Regions from separate parts of the Bartonella ancashensis genome, predicted to be linked through region 2. Evidence: predicted binding sites of a transcription regulator. Region 2 holds the regulator's gene; the other holds the start of a gene.
The links. Region 2 encodes HrcA, which represses chaperone genes, less so after heat shock. Its sites were predicted from a motif close to GTTAGCACTCNCNNNNNGNGAGTGCTAAC; they were not measured.
Positions count from the first base shown of each region.

Region 1 (3,434 bases), 350 kb from region 2:
ATTATAACCAAATGTACTTGAACTATTCTCAAGAACTTTTCCGACAATAACAGCAGCTTCTGCACCAGAATTTTTAACAATCTGACGAGCTGGTGCCTGCAGAGCGCGACGCACAATGCTAACACCTGCTTCTTGATCTGGATTTTTCCCTTTAACAGTGAGAGCATGTGCAGCACGCAAGAGCGCTGTTCCACCACCAGGAACTATCCCTTCTTCCACAGCAGCACGGGTTGCATTTAAAGCATCCTCAACACGATCTTTCTTTTCTTTTACTTCAACTTCTGTTGCACCCCCAACACGGATAACAGCAACACCACCAGCAAGTTTTGCTAATCTTTCTTGAAGTTTTTCACGATCATAATCAGATGTTGTTTCTTCAATTTGAGCTTTAATCTGACTAATGCGGGCATTAATTTCAGCTTTTTGTCCAGAACCATCAACAATGGTCGTGTTTTCCTTAGAAATCTGTACCTTCTTAGCGCGTCCCAGCATATCTAAAGTAACATTTTCAAGCTTAATACCAACATCTTCAGAAATAACCTGACCTGATGTCAAAATTGCAATGTCTTCTAACATCGCTTTACGGCGATCACCAAAACCTGGAGCCTTAACAGCAGCAATCTTCAAACCACCACGCAGCTTGTTAACCACGAGAGTTGCTAAAGCTTCACCTTCTACATCCTCTGCAATGATAAGAAGGGGTTTACCTGATTGAACAACGGATTCTAGAACAGGAAGCAATGCTTGCAAACTAGACAATTTCTTCTCGTGAATAAGGATGTAAGGATCATCAAGATCCACCATCATCTTTTCAGCATTGGTCACAAAGTAAGGTGAAAGATATCCGCGATCAAACTGCATACCTTCAACAACTTCTAACTCAGTATCCGCTGTTTTTGCTTCTTCTACTGTGATAACACCTTCATTGCCCACTTTACTCATGGCATCAGCAATCATTTTACCAACTTCATCAGCGCCATTTGCAGAGATCGTTGCGACCTGTGCAATTTCTTCTGAAGTCTGAATTTTCTTTGCTTTTTGAGAAAGACTTTTAACAACCTCTTCTACAGCAAAATCAATCCCACGCTTAAGATCCATAGGATTCATACCTGCTGCTACAGCTTTCACGCCTTCTTGCACAATAGCCTGCCCCAAAACAGTCGCTGTTGTGGTTCCGTCACCAGCAACATCATTTGTTTTTGAAGCAACTTCGCGCAACATCTGCGCACCCATATTTTCAAACTTGTCTTCAAGTTCAATTTCTTTAGCAACAGACACACCGTCCTTCGTGATACGTGGTGCACCAAATGATTTATCAATCACTACGTTACGACCTTTAGGGCCGAGCGTCACCTTAACAGCATCAGCGAGAACATTTACACCGTGCAACAAACGCTCGCGAGCGTCACGGCCAAATTTAACTTCTTTAGCAGCCATCTAATTTCTCCTTGGAGTTATCCCAAATAATAATAATAAAAATTGAGAGGCTGGATTAGCCCAAAATTCCCATGATATCTGACTCTTTCATGATCAAGAGTTCTTCCCCGTCAACCTTAACTTCGGTTCCAGACCATTTTCCAAACAGGACGCGGTCTCCCTCTTTTACTTCAAGAGGAATACGCTTACCATGATCATCGAGAGCGCCGTTTCCGACAGCCACAATCTCACCTTCTTGAGGTTTTTCCTTAGCTGTATCAGGAATAATAATTCCACCAGCTGTTTTATTTTCAGATTCAACCCTGCGAACAACGACACGATCGTGAAGTGGGCGGAATTTTATGTTAGCCATGTTTTAAATCCTTAAAACTGAGTATAACGAATTAATTTTTTGAAATTTACTAGCACTCTCTTGTAACGAGTGCTAATATCTACGCTAGATATAAAAACGCTCCCTTGTAATGTCAAGAACTCGATGTAAAATAATTCAATCGGGGGATTCTATTATATATCTCCATTAAAAAATTTTGACCATTTTTTATTCTGATTGATCGATGCTAAGTAAATAAAAATTAGATCTAAATAAGGATTTTACCATGACTAAAATACGTCAAGAAACTGACAGCCTCGGAACGATATCGGTTCCTCAAAATTGTTATTGGGGAGCGCAAACTGCACGGTCTCTGCATCATTTCAACATCGGTACCGAAAAGCAGCCCTTAGCTTTAATATACGCGTTAAACCTTATTAAAAAAGCGGCAGCCCTTGTAAACATGAAGAAAGGGAAACTTGCTAAAAATATAGGTGACGCTATTGTTACCGCTGCTGATGAAGTTATTTCTGGTAAATTCGACACACATTTTCCTCTCTCTGTTTGGCAAACAGGCTCTGGGACACAAAGCAATATGAACGTCAATGAAGTAATAGCCAATCGTGCTAACGTTCTTTTGGGAGGAATACTCGGTGGCAAGACACCTGTCCACCCAAATGATCATGTTAATATGAGCCAATCATCAAACGATTCATTCCCAACAGCTCTTCATATTGCTGTTACACTGCAAACAAGGCAACATCTTTTCGAAATGCTTGATACTCTTATTGATAGTTTGCAAGAAAAAGAGAAAGAATTTGCAGATATTATAAAAATTGGACGAACGCACACTCAAGATGCAACCCCTATCACACTTGGACAAGAATTTTCAGGATATCGAGCTGCATTAGAAGCTAACCGCTATCGCATTGAGAAATCCCTTATTGACGTACAAATGCTTGCTCAGGGAGGAACTGCCGTTGGAACAGGCCTTAATGCGCCAAAAGATTTTGATATTGACTTTGCTGAAACAATAAGTTCCCTGACAGGAATTGGCTTCAAAACTGCTCATAATAAATTTGAAGCTCTCGCGCATCATGGAGCTCTTGCCAATTTTCATGGAAGTTTGAATGCATTAGCTGCTGATCTTTTCAAAATTGCTAACGACATCCGCTTCTTAGGATCGGGACCACGCTCAGGATTAGGTGAATTAAACCTTCCAGAAAATGAACCTGGTTCCTCCATCATGCCAGGAAAAGTTAATCCCACACAGTGCGAAGCATTGAGCATGGTTGCGTGCCAGGTCTTCGGCAATCATACCAGCGTAACATTTTCTGCTAGCCAAGGTCACTTTGAACTCAACACTTTTAAGCCAATCATCGGTTATAATATCCTACAATCACTCTCCCTCCTTGGAGATTCAATGAGTTCCTTCAGTACTTACTGTATTAAGGGGCTTCGCGCTAATCGAGAACATATTCATTCTCTCATGGAGCGCTCCCTTATGTTGGTAACAGCTCTCGCACCAGAAATTGGTTATGAAAAAGCTGCTGAAATCGCTAAGGCAGCCCATAAAAATGGTACAGATTTGCGTGAAGAAGCATTAAAAGCTGGAATTTCTGAGGCTGATTATGATCGACTGGTCGATCCTAAAAAAATGCTCTATCCACAATGATCCTCATTTTAC
Region 1 covers NZ_CP010401.1:194,308-197,741, forward strand. The annotation lists gene groL (chaperonin GroEL) at 1-1,437, opposite strand, end outside; gene groES (co-chaperone GroES) at 1,493-1,789, opposite strand; gene fumC (class II fumarate hydratase) at 2,034-3,422, shown strand.
Region 1: groES (co-chaperone GroES) is a predicted target of HrcA. The motif match lies at 1,838-1,866, and genes of this name have one in related genera.

Region 2 (3,434 bases):
TTTTGAAGCTGCAAAGGCTTTGATGTATGCGTTTTCTTCAAATGTTGTGCCAGTTTCTTCGGGTTCATGAAGATTAAGTTCTGCAGCTGACTGTATCGTAAAATCAAAAGGGGCAATCAATTCAGAAATTTCACGTAATTTTCCGGTATTGTGTGTGGCAATAACGAGTTTTTTATCAGGTATGCATCTCATATCTATTCTTCCTAAAAACGAGAATTAATTTTTAATAAAATTTTTATCGTGGCATGATGATAAGCTAAGAAATATCAATATTAACAAAAGAACAAGAACGGTATCACCAAAAATTCTTTTTAACATTCACAAAAATTTTCTAGACCGTTATAATATTATTGACGATGGTTTTTAAATTATCCTTATACGTTAATGGTGTATTCTGTACGAATCGTGAACATTAAAAATATTGAAGTATGTTATTGAGAGATGTGCTCTTCTGTATTTTCAGCTAGTCTAGGTTATTGTAAATATGAATATTACGGGACTCTATAAAATTAAGATATCTCTGTAAATTTGCTCATTAAAGTATTTATAGAAGGATGTTTAAGTTTTATGAGAGAGTAAAGATCGGAAAATACATTAAGAGTTTTTTGGTAGAAAGAATATCTTTTGAGGTAAATTACACAATATGTTGATAGAATGAATAAAAGTAGTTTGGTCAAGTTTTGATGGAGCTTGTATTTTTTATTAAGAAAAAAATATTATTAAAGTGGTAATATGAAGGTGACAAAACAGATCTCTATTGCAGATGGATTGAAGGGGCTTGATGAGCGTTCACGCGATATTTTTCGCCACATTGTTGAAGCTTATCTCAGTGATGGTGAACCAGTGGGATCACGCAATCTTTCGCGTCTTTTACAGCAAACACTATCACCTGCAACGATCCGCAACGTTATGAGTGATCTTGAGCATCTTGGTTTAATTTATGCACCACATGTTTCTGCGGGACGTATGCCAACACAACCAGGGTTACGATTTTTTATAGATGCTTTTATGGAAGTGGGTTGTTTACCACCAGAAGAGCGTGAAAATATTGAAGCTCAAATAAAAGAAGCCGATCATACACAATCCGCTGAACATTTTTTGGTTCAAGCTAGCCAAATCCTTTCAGATCTTTCACGCGGAGCTGGGTTAGTTTTAGCAATGAAACATGAGGGTACGTTAAAGCACATCGAATTTGTGCGCCTTGACAACCAAAATGCTCTCGCAATTTTAGTAACGCAAAGTGGTGAAATTGAGAACCGGATTGTTCATTTGCCAGAAGGTGTGACACATTCGCAAGTAGTGGAAGCAACAAATTTTCTTAATGCTCATATTCAGGGGCGCACACTCAGAGAAGCTAAGATAGAGATTGAGCATCTATGTGCAGAAACACGAGATGCACTTGATCAATTATCCCATCGTCTTGTTAAAATGGGTCTAGCCCTTTGGGGGGGAGAAGATGAAGATCGTAAGATGCATTTTATTGTTCGTGGACGGAGCAATTTGTTAGAAGATGTGAAGGCGGAAGAAGATTTAGAGCGTTTGAGGTGTTTGTTTGACGATCTTGAAACGCGTGAGAGTATGGCACAATTGCTTAGTTTAGCTGATGAAGGTTTAGGCGTTCGCATTTTTATAGGTTCAGAGAATAAATTATTTTCACTTTCTGGTTCTTCTTTAGTGGTAGCGCCTTATTGTGATACGCAGCAAAAAGTGGTTGGTGCTTTAGGTGTCATTGGACCAACACGGCTTAATTATGCAAGAATTGTACCTATGGTTGATTACACAGCTCAGCTTATGTCTCAGCTGTTGCGTTGATGTATCTTAGGTGTTTTTGGATGTTCATTGTGCTAGGATGAAAAAATTCCTCTTGATTTTTGGGTATAAAATTTCGATATCGGGGGTAGCAAATCTTATGAAGGGATAGAATTTTATGTTTGACGAAAAAAGCAAATTTACGGATGTTTCATGTGAAAACCAAGAAAATTCTGATACTCTCGAGCAAGCTGTGGGTGATGATGTAGAAGCACATAAGGAAGAAGTTTGCACGGGTGTTGAAGAAGAAAAAAGTGAATCTATAGATCCTTTAACTGCTCTGCAGGACGAGAATAGGAAACTGAAGGATCAAATTTTGCGTTTTGCCGCGGATATGGAAAATCTTCGCCGTCGTACGATGCGTGATGTTGCCGACGCAAAGGCCTATTCAATTGCCAGTTTTGCTCGTGATATGTTATCTGTTTCTGATAACCTTAATCGAGCTTTAGAAGCTATTCCAGAGGGCGCACGTGAAAATGACGCTGGTTTAAAGGCATTGGCTGAAGGTGTTGAAATGACTGAGCGTGCCATGATGTCAGCTTTAGAACGTCATGGGGTGAAAAAAATATGTCCAGAGGGACAAAAATTTGATCCTAATTTTCACCAAGCAATGTTTGAGATTGCCAATTCTGATGTTCCAGATAACACGATACAACAGGTTGTTCAGGCAGGTTATACTATAGGGGATCGTGTTTTGCGTCCTGCAATGGTTGGTGTTGCGAAAGGAGGAGCGCGGGAGGCTTCTACTGAAAGTAATTAGGCATAGATTGTCTTCAAATTATCTTGTGTACGACACTGTCTTTTTTTTAGTTAGAAAAGATCTTGAAGAAGATGATGCTCGTGGAGCATTGAAGTCGTTTTAGAGGTGGCGAAAAATAGATTTTGTAGGTACTGTATATATTCATTGGAATGAAGGTGCTATTTTATAAGAGGTAACATAATAATAAAGCGTGCGCCAGTTCTGCCATTTTCAAGGGTGGAGTCAGTGATATTTTCAGCTGTGAGGGTTCCGTTGTGAGCTTCAATAATTTGTCTGCTGATAAAAAGACCCAATCCAGAGTTTTGTCCAAATGTATCTTCGTGCGGCCTGTCTGTGTAAAAGCGTTCAAAGATATGGTCAATACTCTCTAAACGAATGCCAGGGCCATTATCTTCAACGGTTAAGATGAGTGTTGAGTCTCTATTTTGCATAGTAACGCAAATCTTTCCATCGTTTTGAGGAACAAAAGAGCGTGCGTTTGCAAGGAGGTTAGAAATGACCTGCCCCAGTCGGAGTTCATGTCCTAAAACAAGATAACGTTTACTATAGGTATTGGGAATGATATCCAAGCTAACATCTATTGTTTGCTGATTGCGGTACACTTCACATACAGCACGAATGAGGTTCTCTAAGAATATTTCCATGTCAACAATTTGTGCGGTTTCACGGGCAAGCTCTGCATCAAGACGTGAAGCGTCAGAAATATCGGTAATTAAACGGTCAAGGCGACGTACGTCATGTTGAATAATTTCACATAATTTTTTTTGTGCTGCTTCATTTTTGGTGAGTGGCAATGTTTCAACAGCACTACGTAGTGAAGTAAGCGGATTTTTTAGTTCATGGCTTACATCCGCGGCAAAGCGTT
Region 2 covers NZ_CP010401.1:547,303-550,736, forward strand. The annotation lists gene rdgB (RdgB/HAM1 family non-canonical purine NTP pyrophosphatase) at 1-192, opposite strand, end outside; gene hrcA (heat-inducible transcriptional repressor HrcA) at 733-1,812, shown strand; gene grpE (nucleotide exchange factor GrpE) at 1,928-2,569, shown strand; gene PU02_RS02365 (sensor histidine kinase) at 2,728-3,434, opposite strand, start outside.